One region of the Salipiger bermudensis genome, then DNA from elsewhere that is predicted to be linked to it. Evidence: riboswitches for the same ligand, from Rfam matches in the RefSeq annotation. Region 1 holds a riboswitch; the other holds the start of a gene.
What was found. Region 1 has a riboswitch for cobalamin ahead of JF542_RS21565 (TonB-dependent receptor plug domain-containing protein). Riboswitches for the same ligand answer to the same signal wherever they lie in the genome.

Region 1 (7,760 bases):
GCACGTATTTCGGATCATGCGCCGGGAACATCGCGGCGAAGGTGGCGATGACCTTGTCCTTGTAATAGCCGCCGCCCTGCTCGCGCGGCTTGTCGGCGGTGCCGGTCTTGCCGCCCACGTGATAGCCCGGCACCTCGCCGAAGCTCGCCGTGCCGGTGCTCACCACCTTGCGCAGCATGTCGCGCGAGGCCGCCGCCACCTGCGGCGACATCACCCGGTCGCCGAACTGTGCGCCCTGCTGCTTGAGCAGCGTGGGCTTCACCAGCGTGCCGCCATTGGCGATGGCCGAATAGGCCGCCGCGAGGTGCAGCGGCGAGGACGACAGGCCGTGGCCATAGGAGATCGTCACCGAGGACAGATCGGTCCAGCGCGCCGGCAGCAGCGGCTTGCCGCCCGCCGCCTCGACGATCTCGAGCGGTGTCGGCTCGAAGAAGCCCAGCTTCTTGAGGAAGTCCTGCTGGCGGTCGATGCCGATGGCCAGCGCCATCTTGCCGGTGCCGCGGTTCGAGGACTTGATGATGATCTCCTCGACCGGGATCTCGCCGTAGTTGTGGCCCTCGAACTCGCCGATGCGGTGGCCGCCGACCTTGAACGGCGGGCGGGTGTCGATGATGGTGTCGGGCCGCACGAGGCCCAGCTCCATCGCCTGTGCCGCCGCGAAGATCTTGAAGGTCGACCCCAGCTCGTAGACCCCCTGCACAGCGCGGTTGAACAGCGGGCTGTCCGAAGGGCTGCCCGAGGTCGGCGGGCGCGGGCGGTCGTTGGGGTCGAAATCCGGCAGCGACGCGATCGAGATCACCTCGCCGGTATGGACGTCCATCAGCACCGAAGCGGCGCCCTTGGCGTTGAGCAGCCGCATCCCGGCGTCGAGCACGCGCTCGCTCGCGGCCTGCACGGATAGGTCGATGGACAGCTCCAGCGGTGCCCCGCCACGAGCCGGGTCGCGCAGTTCGGCGTCGAAGAACTTCTCGATGCCGGCGGTGCCGATCACCTCTGCCGAGGCCACGCCCTCGCGGCCGAAGCTGGCGCCGCCCATGACGTGCGAGGCCAGCGCGCCGTTGGGGTAGAGACGCATCTCGCGCGGGCCGAACAGCAGGCCCGGCTCGCCGATATCGTGCACGGCCTGCATCTGCTCGGGGCTGATCTTCTTCTTCACCCAAAGGAACTTGCGCTTGGGGTCGGTGAAATCCTTCACCAGGCGCTCTTCTTCGAGATCCGGGAAGATCGCCTTCAGCTCCTTGGCGGCGCGCAGCGGTTCGATCATCTGCTGCGGGTGGGCGTAGAGCGAGTGGGTCTCCATGTTGGTCGCGAGGATGCGGCCGTGCCGGTCGGTGATGTCGGCGCGGCTGGCGATGATCGAGGCGCCGCTGGCATGGGCGCGCGGCTCGGCCGGCTCGGAGGCGGCAAGCATGCCCATGCGGGCGCCGACCACGGCAAAGGCCACGAGGAACATCACGCTCATCACCAGCAGGCGGCCCTCGGCCCGGACCCGCGCCTTGTCGCGCATCTGCTCGTGGCGGATTCGCAGGTTCTCGCGTTCGATGGCGTCGGGGTTCTCGCCCTTCTGGCGGGCCTCGAGAATGCGGGCGAGCGGGCGGAGCGGCGTGCGGGTCATTGCGTTGCCCCCGCGCTCGAGACGTCGATCGGCTCCATCACCACCAGCGGCTGGGTCACCGGGTAGGAGACCTGATCGACACGGCCGAACTGGTCCGGCCGCATCGGCAGCAACTCGAGCCGAGGGAAGTTGATTTCGGCCAGGTCCCGCAGCCGGTCGGGGCGGTTGAGATAGGCCCATTCCGCCTTGAGGATCGCCAGCCTCGCGCGTGCGTCGGCAATGTCACGGTGCAGGCGCTCGACATTGTCGAGCGCTGCCTGGGTCTCGTAATTCTCGCGATAGGCCCAGAAGGCGAGGCCGATCAGGCCGAGGAACGTGGTCACGTAGAGCAGCGTCCGCATCAGCGTTTCCCCTTGAGCTGAGGCATGTTGAGCTTGTCCGCGCCGATCTCGCCGGGCGCGGCGTCGGTGCGTTTGCCGATCCGCAGCCGGGCCGAGCGGGCGCGCGGATTGGCGGCGAGTTCCTCGTCATCCGGGCCGACGGCCTTGCGGGTGAGGAGTTCGAAGCGCGGCGCCTCGGTCTCGGTGACCGGGGCGTGGCGGCTGACTGTGTCGAGGCGGCCGGTGCGCGCCTGAAAGAAGCGCTTGACCATGCGGTCCTCGACGGAATGGAAGGTGACGACGCAGAGCCAGCCGCCGGGCTTCAGCGCCCGCTCGGCCGCCATCAGCCCGCGCCAGAGCGCGCCATACTCGTCGTTCACCGCGATGCGCAGCGCCTGGAAGCTGCGGGTGGCCGGATGCGACTGGCCGGGCTTCGGACGCGGCAAGCAGGCCTCGACGATCGAAGACAGCCGCGCGGTTGTCTCGATCGGCTCCTGGTCGCGGGCCTTCACGATGGCCCGCGCGATGCGGCGCGAGGCGCGCTCTTCGCCATAGGTATAGAGAACGTCGGCCAGCGCCGTCTCGTCGAGCCGCTTGACCAGGTCGGCGGCGCTCTCGCCCGACTGCTCCATGCGCATGTCGAGCGGACCGTCCTTCATGAACGAGAACCCGCGTTCGGCGATATCGAGCTGCATCGACGACACACCAAGGTCCAACACCACCCCGTCGGCGCCGCTGATGACCTTGTCCATGTCGGCGAAATTGCCCTTGACCAGCTCGAGCCGGTCGCCATAGTCGCCGATCCAGCCCTGCGCCATCTGGTGTGCCAGCGGATCGCGGTCGATGCCGATCACCTTGTCGGCCCCGGCCTCGAGCAGACCGCGGGCGTAGCCCCCTGCCCCGAAGGTGCCGTCGACCCAGGTGCCGCTGACCGGCGCCACGGCCTTCAGAAGCGGCCGCAGGAGAACCGGGACATGCGGCGCGCCGTTATCTTGATCCGCCGCAGGTGCCATCTCAGATCTCCTCGTCCTCATCGTCTTCATCGAGCAGTTCCAGCGGGTCGCCGTCAAAATCGGCCAGTTCGTCCTCGGTCTCCTCGAGATCGGCCTCGTAGGCCGCGGGCTCCCAGATCTGGAAGGTGTCGACTGTGCCGATGAACTGCGCTTCGTTCTCGAGCGCAATCTTGTCGCGCAGCTTGACAGGAATCACGATCCGACCTGTGTCGTCAACGCTCGACGTGACCGACTGGCCCGAGATCAGCCGCTCGAGCAGGCGCCGCTTGCGCGAGCCACGCTTCATGTTGCTGATGCGGTCCTCGATGGCCTCGATTTCCTGGATGGTGAAGCATTCGAGATACTTGCGGCGCTGGTCGCCGTAGACGATCACGAAATTGGGGCTCAGACCTTCGGTCCAGTCGGGATCACCGGCTTCAAGCACACGGCGAAAAGAGGCCGGGATGGACACCCTGCCCTTGCTGTCGACCTTGTGCCGACTTTCGCCTCTGAACCTCAGCCTGCGGCCCACTGTCCCTACTCACGCCCCTTGAAACGAAATACGGCGGGTTGATCTGCTGCCACCGATCAACCCGCCGCCTTGACCCGCTGTGCGGGCTGGTCCAGCTGCGCGCGCCACCTGGGGGGATGTCTGCTCGCTCGCGCGCCGGATCTCTGTGTTTCGATGAGGGCGGGTGCCTGTATGAACCTGCTCTTTTATTATTGTGGGTGTTTGCCGGGGCTTTGTTTTTTGCCCTCTGTCCCGTCCCTCATCGTGGTTAAAGGTATGTCATGGGAATTCATGGGAGGCAACGGGGAATTTCGGGAGAAGGCACAAGTTCTTGTCCACACCCCCTGTGGAAAACAACATGTAGAGGCCTATTCGACAAAATCTCACAAACATGTGGTAAGCGGGAACCTGCACACAACTATATATAGTCACGCTGTCGTGAAGATGTCACGGGCCGCAAAATCCCAAAAATGTTTTGTTGCTAAACACAAGAATTTAGGCGTCCTGAGATAAACCCAGATTCGGGCGCACCAGACCCGATGAATCACCTGAAAATCCGGCCGTGATGCGCGCTCTGACCCACGCGGGGGCAGTATTTCCCAAATCAGTTCCATGCAATCCCATGCGCGGTGCCATCCATTCCCATGCGGCCCCGAATCCACGCGCCCGGCGGCTGGCACCAAGGAAGCACTTGTGTGGTGCGACGCGCCGCATTAAGCGGAGCGGGCCTCGGTTCCGGGCCTTGTCCGGAGAATAGGGAACGCGGTGCAAACCCGCGACTGCCCCCGCAACTGTGAGCGGTGAGTGCGACCGGCATATGCCACTGGGCGAAACGCCCGGGAAGGCCCGCGTCGCGCGATGACCCGCAAGTCAGGAGACCTGCCAAGGTGATCACCCTCCCCATGCGCGGGGCTGCGCTTCGGGGTACGGTCTTTCCGTTCGTGGTGACATCCGCACCGTTCACGGGATCCGGACTCCGTCCTCTCTTTCCGCGAACACCACGACAGCCGCCCTTCTGCCTGAAGGGCCGACATGGAAAGGATGGACAGGGATGAAGCATGTCCTCACCTCCGCCTCGGTGCTCGCTCTGAGCACCACGCCCCTGCTCGCGCAGGATGCCGAGTATTACCAACTCCCGACGCTGACGCTCTATGCCAACAGCACGCCGTTCGAGCTCGGCCGCACCGGCACCTCGGTGTCGGTCCTCACCGAGCGCGATCTGGACGACAGCCCCGAGACCACGCTGGCCGATACGCTCGACACGCTGCCCGGCGTCAACGTCGTTACCAATGGCGGCCCCGGCACCAGCAGTGCCGTCAGCATCCGCGGCCTGCCCTCCTATTATGCGCCGGTCTATATCAACGGCATCGAGGTGACCGACAGTTCGTCGACGCAGAGCAGCTTCAACTTCGGCAACATCCTTCCCGGCGGCGTGAGCCGCGTCGAGGTGCTCAAAGGTGCTCAGTCGGCGCTCTACGGTGCCGATGCGGTCGCGGGGATCGTCGCGATCGACCTCGCGCGTGCGCCGGAAGAGCCCGGCCAGACCACGAAGGTGGGCGCCGAGGCCGGCACCTACAACACCAAGAGCGCGGCCCTCAGCTATGGCGCCGCGACCGAGCGTGCCGGTGTCGCGTTCAGCGCCACGCGCTTCGTGACCGACGGGTTCTCGGCGGTCGAGGCCGACGGCTACGACGAGGATGACGGTTTTGCGGCGACCCAGCTGGCCTTCGACAGCTATTTCCAGGCGACACCGGATCTGCGCGTCGGCCTTTCGGGCTTCCGCTTCGACGCCGAGGGCGACTACGACTCCAACGACTGGACCGCCCCCGAGAGCGGCACGACCGACACCGAGAGCTATGGCCTGCGCGCCTATGCCCAGCTGCAGACCGGTGCCGTGGCGCACGAGCTGGCCTACTCGCGCTACCAGATCGACCGTGATACCGACGCCGCCGGCTGGAGTGACAGCTTCGGCTCGACCCGCGACAAGTGGACCTATAGCGGCACATGGGAATTCGCCGCCGGCCGCAGCCTGAGCTTCGGCGCCGAACACAGCCTCGAAGAGGCCGATTTCAGCGCTCCGGTCTATGATGCCTTCTTCTCGCGCGTCGGCACCGCGGAAAACAGCGAGTCGATCGACAACACCGGCGCCTATGCCGAGCTTGCCTGGGCCTTCACGCCGGATGTCGATGCCGTGGTCACCGTGCGCCACGACGATCACTCCGAGTTCGGCGGCGAATGGAGCGGTCGCGCAACCGTGTCCTGGCGCGCCACCGAGGCGCTGACCCTGCGCGGCGCCCTCGCCAAGGGCTATCGCGCCCCGTCGCTCTACGAGCTCTACAGCCCGTCCTACGGCAATGACGGCCTCGAGCCGGAAACCAGCCGTGGTGGCGAGATCGGCGCGGACTATGCCTTTGCCAATGGCGCCACGCTGGGCGCGACCTGGTTCTACACCGAGATCGACGACCTGATCCAATACGAGGGGACAGGCTACGCCCAGGTCTCCGGCACCTCCGTGTCGAAGGGCCTCGAGCTTGCCGGGAGCGTGCCGCTCGGCGACCGCTTCACGCTCTCGGGCAGCTACACCTACACCGATGCGCGCGACGACAACGATGATCCGCTGGCACGCGTGCCGCGCTACGATCTCGCCATGCGCCTCGATGCCGACATCACCGACCAGCTGCGCGCAGGCCTCAGCGTTGTGCACAAGGCCGACTATGCCGAAACCTGGGGCGTGACGGTTCAGGACGAAAGCGACGATCACACCGTGGTCAACGCGCAGGCGAGCTACGATTTCGGCAACGGCTTCGAGGGCTACGTCCGCATCGAGAACCTCTTTGACGAGGATTACCAGATCGTGCCGGACTACCAGACCACGGGCCGCGCCTACTACGCGGGGATCCGTGCGCGCTTCTAGGCCCACCACGCTCGCCGCCGCCCTGCTCCTCATGGCAGGCGCGGCGGCGGCCGACGACGCGGGCCCGGCCCGCGTCGTCTCTCTCAACGTCTGCACCGACCAGCTCGCGCTGCTGCTCGCGGCGCCCGGCCAGCTGATCTCGGTCTCGCCGCTCGCGCATGACCCGCGCAGTTCGGCGATGGCGCGCGAGGCCGGTGCCCTGCCCGCCAATCACGCCCATGCCGAGGAGATCGCCCTGCTCGAGCCCGATCTCGTGCTCGCCGGCAACTTCACCGCCCGCGCCGCCACCGACATGCTCGACCAGCTCGGCTACCGCGTCGAACGCTTCAACCCAGCCAACTCCCTCGAGGATGTGCGCGACAACATCCTGCGCATGGGCACCCTGCTCGGGCGCGAGACCGAGGCCGACGCCCTGCTCTCAAACTTCGACGCCCGCCTCGCCGAGCTGAGCGATGCCCCCGAGACACGCCCGGTCGTGGCCTACTACCTGCCCTTCAACGAGACCGCCGGGGTCCAGTCGCTCACCGGCGAGATCCTTGCCGCTGCCGGGATGGCGAACATCTCCGAGGCGCGCGGCCTGCCCTATGGCGGCCGGCTGCCGCTCGAGGAACTGGTGCTCGCGCAGCCCGACATGATCCTCGTGGGCCAGCCCTATGACAGCCCGGCGCAGGCCACAGCGCTGCTGCAGCACCCGGTGCTGCGGTCCACCGGCACCCTGCACGAGATCCCCGACGGGCAGAACTGGATCTGTGGCACGCCCTTTGTTCTTGATGCGGTCGAAGCGATGCGCAACCTGCGCCGCGACTGGGAGGCCACCCGATGAAACTGGCCCTCGCGCTCTCGACCCTCGTGCTGGCTCTGCTGCTCGCCTCGCTGTCGCTGGGATATGCGCCGCTGCCGCTCTCCGCCGTGCTCGGCGGCGTTCTGGGCAATGGCGATCCGCTGCATGTCATGGTGATGCAGGAGATCCGCCTGCCGCGCACCGCACTCGCCGCGCTGGTGGGTGCCGCTCTCGGGCTCTCGGGCGCCGCGATGCAGGGCTACCTGCGCAACCCGCTGGCCGAACCAGGGCTGATCGGCGTCTCTGGCTCTGCGGCGCTCGGCGCGGTGCTCGCATTGCAGACCGGCCTGTCGGCGGCCTTCGCGCTCGCCCTGCCGCTGATGGCGCTGGTCTTCGCACTTGGCGCGGTGGCGCTGATCCTGCTGCTCGCCGGCCCGCGCGGCGGCTCGCTGACGCTGATCCTCGCGGGCATCGCGGTCTCGGCGCTGGCGGGCGCGCTGACCTCGCTGGCGCTGAACCTGTCGTCGAACCCCTATGCCACCTTCGAGATCGTGTTCTGGATGATGGGCTCGGTCGCCGACCGCTCGCTCACCCACCTCGCGCTCGCCGCGCCGTTGGTGGCGATCG
Region 2 (7,760 bases), on a different contig from region 1:
GTTCACCTATCCGCACCTGCTCGAGGGCTGGCGCGCGGCGGGGGCCGAGATCCTGCCGTTCTCGCCACTGGCCGACGAGGCCCCCGATGCACGCGCCGATCTGGTCTGGCTGCCCGGCGGCTACCCGGAGCTGCACGCCGGCCGGCTGGCCGCGGCGCGGCGGTTCCGCGCCGGGCTGCGCGCCCATGCCGAGACCCGCCCGGTGCATGGCGAATGCGGCGGCTACATGGTTCTGGGGCAGGGGCTGATCGACAAGGATGGCACCCGGCACGAAATGGCGGGCCTGCTGGGGCTGGTGACGAGCTACGAGCGGCGCAAGTTCCACCTCGGCTATCGCCGGGCGGTGCTGCACGCGCCGATGCCGGGCCACGCGGCGGGCACCGCCCTGCGCGGGCACGAGTTCCACTACTCGACCATCCTCGAGCAGCCCGATCCGGCGCTGGCCGAGGTCGCGGATGCCGACGGCGCTCTGGTGCCGGAAACCGGCTCGCATCGCGGCCCTGTCAGTGGCACCTTCTTTCACCTGATCTCGCAAGAGGAGCGCGCGTCATGAGCGGATTCGTCAGTTTCGTGGGGTCCGGCCCCGGCGATCCGGAGCTGCTGACCCTCAAGGCCGTGGACCGGCTGGGCCGCGCCGAGGCGGTGCTGTTCGACGATCTCTCCGCCGGGCCGATCCTCGCCCATGCCAACCCCAAGGCGGATCTGGTTGGGGTCGGCAAGCGGGCCGGGCGGGCCTCGCCCCGGCAGCACCATGTCAGCCGGCTGCTGGTCGACTATGCCCGCACCGGGCAGCGCGTGGTGCGGCTGAAATCCGGCGACAGCGGGCTGTTCGGCCGCCTCGAAGAAGAGCTTCTGGCGCTGCGCGAGGCCGGCATCGGGTACGAGATCATCCCCGGCGTGCCGTCTGCGGTGGCGGCGGCGGCGGCCTGCGGCATCCCTCTGACCCGGCGGCTCACCGCGCGGCGGGTGCAGTTCGTCACCGGGCACGGCGCCACCGGCGCGCTGCCCGACGATATCGACCTCGCGGCGCTCGCGGATGCCGGCGCCTCGACGGTGGTGTTCATGGGCAAGCGCACCTTTCCCAAGCTCGCCGAGATGCTCTTCGCGCGCGGCCTGCCGCCCGGGACCCCGGCGCTTCTGGCCGAGGCGGTCTCGACCCCCGAGCAGCAGCTCCACCGCAGCACCGTCGCCACTCTGGCCGAGCGCCTGCAGGCGGGCTTTGCTGACGCGCCGGCGCTGATCCTCTACGGGCCGCTGGCCGAAATCGGGGTGGGCTTCGATGACTGAGCTCTGGCTGATCGGCATCGGCACCGGCAACCCGGCGCACCTGACGCTCGAGGGCCGGCAGGCCCTGCGCGAGGCGGCCTGCGTGCTGCTGCCGCGCAAGGGGGCGGGCAAGGACGATCTCGCGCATCTGCGGCTTGCGATCCTCGCGGAGTCCGGCAGCGCCGCCGAGGTGATCCCTTTCGACATGCCGTTGCGCAACGAGGCGCTGCCCTATGCCGAGCGGGTCGCGCGCTGGCACGATGCCATCGCCGTGCGCTGGCAGGCGGCGTTGGAGCGCGCGCCAGAGGGGCCGGTGGCGCTCTTGGTGTGGGGCGATCCGGGACTTTACGATTCCACCCTGCGCATCGCCGCGCGGCTGCCGGGGCCGACGCAGTTGCGGGTGGTGCCGGGGATTACCGCCCTGCAGGCCCTGACCGCCGCCCACGCGACCCCGTTCAACACGATCAACGGCGCGGTCACGGTGACCACCGGCCGGAGGTTGCGCGACGGGGGCTGGCCCGAGGGTGTCGAGAGCGTGGTGGTGATGCTCGACGGGGAATGCAGCTTCCGCAAACTGCCGCCCGAGGGGCTTCGGATCTGGTGGGGCGCATTTCTCGGGATGCCGGAGCAGGTGCTCGACCACGGAGCGCTGTCAGAGGCCGGACCGCGTATCGTGGCGCAGCGAGCCGAGGCCCGTGCCCGGCATGGCTGGATCATGGACACCTACCTGCTGCGCCGCGCGCCGGTCTAGACCGGCACCAGACGCCCGTCGCGCAGCTCCAGAGCCTCGGGCGCCAACGCCGCGCGGAAAGAGGGGGCGTGGCTGACCAGGAGGATCGCCTGCGGCAGGGCACAAAGGATCTCGAGCAGGCGCGCCTCGTTCTTGGTGTCGAGCGCGTTTGTCGGCTCGTCGAGCAGCAGCGCCTCGGGCTCCATCGCCAGCACTGCGGCCAGCGTCACCAGACGCTTCTCGCCCCCCGAAAGCTTGTGGGTGATGCGCCCTTTCAGGTGCATGAGGTCGAGATCGTCCAGAACCTTGTCGACGATGGCCAGCGCTTCGTCCCGAGAACGTCCGAGATTGAGCGGGCCGAAGGCGATGTCCTCGGCCACGGTCGGGCAGAAGAGCTGATCGTCGGGATCCTGAAAGACCAGACCGACGCGGCGCCGCAGCTCGTGGAAATCGCCCTCTTTCGAGCGTGATGTGCCGAACGCGGTGATCGTACCCGAGTCCGGCGCCTGCAGCCCCATGATGATCCGCAGAAGGGTCGACTTGCCCGAACCGTTGGGCCCGGTCAGGGACAGGCGCTGGCCGGGCGCAAGGCGGAGCGAGGCCCCGTCGAGCACCGGCGGATGGCCGGGATAGGCAAAGCGGATGTCCCGCAGATCGAGCAGCGTCATAGGGTATCCAGCAGCAGAAGGCCAAGGCAGAGCGCGGTCATCGCCGCGCCGACGACCCGGTCGCGCCCGGTCAGTGCGAAGTCCTGCAGCAGGAGCAACCGGCCCGAGAAGCCCCGGCATTTCATCGCCCCGAGGATGCGCTCGGAACGTTCGATGGCCCGTACCAGCATCATGCCGACAAGATAGCCGAAGCTGCGATAGGTGTGCCAGTTGCTGCCGGGGCGGAAGCCGCGCACCTTCATCGCGCCGCGCAGGCGCAGGTATTCCTCGCGCAGGACCTCGATATAGCGGATCGTGAACATCAGCAGGTGCACCAGCGTTTCGGGGCAGCGCAGCCTGTGCAGCGCGTGGCCCAGCGTCACCGGCTCGAGCGTTCCGACCAGAACCATCAGGGCGAGGATCACCGCATTGGCGGTCAGGGCGATCTCGACCGCCTGCCAGAGCCCGGCCCAGCTGGCGGTGAGGCCCCAGATCGTGACGATCGGAGGGCCCGGGACCGAGAACGGCAGCAGCACCAGCATGAACAGGATGAAGCCGTCCATCATTGCCATCCGCCTCAGGGTGGGCACCGGTGGCAACCGCGACGCGGCAAGTAGCAGCAGCGCCGTGGCCAGCGCGGCGCAGAGCGCCGGCAGCGAGGTCAGCGCCACCGTGACGGTGCCGAAAAGGCAGGCCATGACGATGCGCAGACGCGGATCGAGTGCTCCGATGATCCCCGCCCGATCGCTGTCGCCGGCCTCGGAGAGGGTCGCCTCGCGATGTCCGAGCGCATGTGCCATCAGCCCGCGAGCCTGCGCCGTGCGGCAAGGTAGAAGCCCAGCCCGAACAGCCCGACGATATAGCCGATGCCGCCGAGGATGGTCTGCAGGTCGTTGTGCTCTCGATAGGCGGCGATCTCGCGACGCAACGGGCGGATCTCGTTGCGCACCGCCTCGGCGATGGCCCGCCGCTGGGTCTCGGCAAGCGCGGCCATGCTGGCGTCGGCGTCGGGGGCAGGAGCGGCGGGCGGTTCGGCCTCCGGGGTGGCGGGTGCGGCGGCACCGAGGATTCCCGCCACCTCTTCGGCCGGCATGGTGACTTCGGCCACGTGACCGGCGCCGAGATCGGCACGGAAGGTGTGAGCGACGGGCGCGGTCGGGACGAAGAGGAAGAAGCCGTCCTCGTCGGTGATCGTGCGGCCAAGCTCGGCCCCGTCCGGCCCGGTCACGACGACCTCGGTCCCCGCGGCCATGTCGCCGTTCGAGAAGCCGAGCTCGCCCTCGATGGCATCACCGGACGGAAACACACCGGCGATGACCTTGTGGGCCAGAGCGGGCAGTGGCGCGCAGAGCAGCGCCGCGATCAGGAAAAGATGTCTCATGCGATGGCGTTCCGGGTGAAGAGCTCCGGTTTGACCTTGCGGGCGAGCAGCACGGCAAAGCCGGTGAGCAGCGCCTCGATGGCCATGACCGGAATATGGGCAAAGAACACGAGCTTGGCGGCGGGCAGGAACGCGTCTCCCGACAGCGCCAGCGACAGGGCGACCATCGCGGTTGTCCCGGCGATGGCGAAGCCGCCGCCAAGGCCGCCCCAGAGCGCGCCCTGACCGGGAGTGCCGCGCCCGATCAGCCGCCCGAAAATCAGCCCCGCCAGCACCGCTGGCAGGGCGATGTTGAGGGTGTTGATCCCAAGGACCGTGAGCCCGCCGAAGCCGAAGAACACCGCCTGCAGCAACAGGCCGACGAAGAGCGCCGGAAAGGCGGCCCAGCCGAGCAGCAGCCCGGCCAGCCCGTTGAGGATCAGATGCACCGAGGAGGGCCCGATCGGCACGTGGATCAGCGACGCGACGAAGAAGCTTGCAGATAGAACGCCCGCGGTCGGGATCCGGTCGATGTCGAGCGATCTCAGGCCCATGGCGATGCCACCGGCGGCGGCGATGCCGCCACCGAGGACCACCGCGTTCGACAGGGCGCCGTCGACGATGTGCATGCGCGCCTACTCCAGATCCCAGGCGCGGATCCAGATCACCGCGTCCTGGCTGAGTTCCTTGCCCTCGTGCTCGGTCTCGGGGCCCGAGCCTAGCGCGGCAAAGCCCCAGTAGCCGGCCTTGGGGACGCCGAAGGTGAAGTAGCCATTGGCGTCCGAGACCGCCACCACGGCCCCGCCCGGCAGCGGCGAGACGGTTGGCTCGGAGGATGCCATGCTCTCCATGTCGGGCTCGGCCGCCATGTACTCGATCTCGATTTCTGCCCCGGCAACCGGGGCGCCATCGGCGACAACCTGGCCTGTGAAGGTGCCCCCGGCGATGACGTTGTAGGGCTTGTTCAGCGGGATGATCTCGGTTGGCAGGCCGACCGGCTGGTCCCAGTCGGTGGGCAGTTCGTTGCGGTTCAGGAAGGCCTTGGTGATCTGCTGGATATAGAGATCCTCGGAGTCCTCGTAATAGGGCTGCGGCACCGTCACCAGCACGTAATCGCCCGAGCGCCTGACCGGCACCGTGCCCCGGAAGGCCGCGCCCTCGTTCTCGCCGCCGCTGAACATGACCGGTTCGAGCGTGCCGAGAAGATCTGTCTTCTCGCCGTTGTGGATCATGAAGAACGCTTCGGGCGTCTCCAGGTCCATCACGTGGCCGTTCTCGAACGGGTGCCAGAAGATCAGCTTCACCGGCACATCGCCAGGCGTCTCGATCATCGTGTCGGTGGTGTATTCCAGCAGGAAATGCGCCTGCGCGGCTGCCGGGATGGCAAGCGCCGCTGCTGCGGCAATCAGGGTCGTCTTCATCAGGCTCGTCGTCCTTGTCCTTTGCGCCACACCCGGCGCAACTGTCTTTGAGACATCGGGACAAGAGCTTGCGATCCTCGCGCGCGGACAGGGCCGGCACCACGCGGATCCGCTCTGGCGCTCACCCCGACGCCCGGCTTGGCGCCCGTTCCAGGGGCGCGTATCCGGCAGGTCTCCTGACTTGCGGGTCGTCGCGCGGGCTGGCCTTCCCGGATTGCTCCAGTGGCACGATCAGCCGTTGCTTGCCGCTTACAGTTGCGGGGGCAGTCGCAGAATTAGCCGTGACCGAATGGCCCGTGCCGCACTGCGTTCCCTTCTTGCGCCCGGGGCAGAGACTGCACCGGGACCGGATATGCGTCAGTGATGCCAGAGTTTTGCCGCACGCGTCAATCGGCGTCTCGCCGCAGGGCAGCGAGACGCGCCACCGCGACCCTGTCAAGGACCTGCGGCAGCCACTCGGGCTGCCGGGGCTTGCCGCGGCGCTGGTGCAGGCGGCCCACCATCCGACATTCCCGGTCGGAGCCCGGCCGAGGCACCCTCCGGGCGTGGCCATCCGAAGCCGCCACCAAGCGTCTTGGCAAGTTTGCAACATCGTTTGGAAACCTTAAACATGCAATTGCATGTTATGCCATGCCCGGAGTAAGCGAACGTCAAGCCAGGCCCTGCCCAGCCAACCTTTGGGAATTTGTGAGGGGAACAGGGATCATGGCATCGACCATCACCAAAACGGTATTGCTGGCCGGCACCGCAAGCGCGGCGTTCGCGGCGCAGGGCTGGGGGCAGGAGCTTGAGGGCTACTACGCTCTAGACCCGTTGTATTTCGAACAGCTTGACGGCCTTGCCGGAGCCGCGGACCGCGCCACGTCGATGTACGTGTCGGGGCGCGAGCTTGAACATGCGCGCACCGGCGATCTGAAGGACCTGTTCTCCGGTATTGCCTCGGTGAGTGTCGGCGGGGCCATCCCCGTCGCCCAGAAGATCTTTGTCAACGGCGTCGACATGCTCAATCTCGGCGTCGTGGTCGACGGCACCGCGCAGAACAACCGCACCTTCCATCACGCCACCGCGAACGCCATCGATCCCGGCCTGCTGGAAGAGGTGCGTGTCGATGCCACCGTCTCGCCCGCCGATGCCGGGCCCTATGCGCTGGCCGGCTCGGTGGTGATGGAGACCGTGGACCCTGAGCGCCTGCTGGGCGAAGGGCGCAACTTCGGCGGCAATGTGCGCCTGAGCTACGGCGACAACGGCGAGACCTTCCAGCGCGCGCTGACGCTTGCGGGCCGCACCGGCGGGCTGTCGGTGCTGGGCTATGCCAAGCGTGCCACCGGCGAGGACTATGTCACTGGCGATGGCGACACCATGGGGGGCACCGCCGCCGATCTCGACAGCCTGCTCGGCAAGATCGCCTACGAGAGCGAAAGCGGTCATCGCATCGAGTTCTCGGGCCAGCAGCTTCGGGATGACACGTTGCGCCAGTACCGGGCCAATTTCGGCGGCGACGACTCGGACCTGCGCACCTACGACACCACGCGCACCAGCTATTCGCTGCGCTACGAGAACACCGTCGCCACGGGGCTGTGGGATCCCTCGGCGCATCTTGGCTATTCCGAGAGCGACATCATCATCGAAGAGCCATATGACAGCAACGGCCTGTCCTGGACCAAGTCGGCGACGCTGATGAACACCTTCAACCTCGCGACAGGCACGGTCAACGCGGGCTACGACTGGCGCGAGCGCTTCGGCGAATACGACAGCCCCGCCTTTGACGAGTACCAGACCGAACAGAGCGTCACTCACGGCCTTTTCGCACAGGCCCGTCTGCAGCCGACCGACGCGCTCGGCCTGTCCTTCGGCGCGCGCTACGACTGGCAGGAGTTCGAGGGCGTCACCGGCGAGGAGGTGTCCCATTCCGGTGCCTCGGGCAACCTTTCGGCGACCTACGCGGTCACCAATGAGCTGACGCTGCGCGGCGGTGTCTCGTCGGTCTTTGGTGGCATCGACATCGAGGACAACTACACCTATTGGGAGTTCCTGCCGCCTTTCGACTATGGCACGCTCGATCCGTCCCGCGCCCGCAATGCCTCGCTGGGCCTCGACTGGGAGCGCGGCAGGCTCAAGCTTGGCGGCGAGCTCTTCATCACCCAGATCGACAATGCCCGCGGCGGCACCGACAATTTCGACTTCGAGAGCCGCGGCGTCAACATCGGCGCGAGCTACGGCTGGGACAGCGGATTTGCCCGTTTCACTCTTTCGAAAAGCGACACCCGCATCGACGGAGACCGGTCCGACAGCTACGACCAGCTTGATTTCGGTGCGCCGCTCGGCACGGTCATGGC

Region 2: it holds a riboswitch for cobalamin, as region 1 does, so the genes downstream of both, JF542_RS05135 (DUF4198 domain-containing protein) here and JF542_RS21565 (TonB-dependent receptor plug domain-containing protein) in region 1, are expected to answer to the same signal.

The regions. Positions count from the first base shown of each region.
Region 1 is NZ_JAEKJV010000021.1:45,712-53,471, forward strand. It holds gene JF542_RS21545 (peptidoglycan D,D-transpeptidase FtsI family protein) at 1-1,615, opposite strand, end outside; gene ftsL (cell division protein FtsL) at 1,612-1,956, opposite strand; gene rsmH (16S rRNA (cytosine(1402)-N(4))-methyltransferase RsmH) at 1,956-2,948, opposite strand; gene mraZ (division/cell wall cluster transcriptional repressor MraZ) at 2,950-3,459, opposite strand; cobalamin riboswitch at 4,152-4,339, shown strand; gene JF542_RS21565 (TonB-dependent receptor plug domain-containing protein) at 4,490-6,352, shown strand; gene JF542_RS21570 (ABC transporter substrate-binding protein) at 6,339-7,175, shown strand; gene JF542_RS21575 (FecCD family ABC transporter permease) at 7,172-7,760, shown strand, end outside.
Region 2 is NZ_JAEKJV010000003.1:59,096-66,855, reverse strand. It holds gene JF542_RS05170 (cobyrinic acid a,c-diamide synthase CobB) at 1-553, shown strand, start outside; gene cobA (uroporphyrinogen-III C-methyltransferase) at 550-1,287, shown strand; gene cobF (precorrin-6A synthase (deacetylating)) at 1,280-2,017, shown strand; gene JF542_RS05155 (energy-coupling factor ABC transporter ATP-binding protein) at 2,014-2,664, opposite strand; gene cbiQ (cobalt ECF transporter T component CbiQ) at 2,661-3,443, opposite strand; gene JF542_RS05145 (cobalt ABC transporter permease) at 3,443-4,024, opposite strand; gene cbiM (cobalt transporter CbiM) at 4,021-4,632, opposite strand; gene JF542_RS05135 (DUF4198 domain-containing protein) at 4,639-5,424, opposite strand; cobalamin riboswitch at 5,574-5,790, opposite strand; gene JF542_RS05130 (TonB-dependent receptor domain-containing protein) at 6,130-7,760, shown strand, end outside.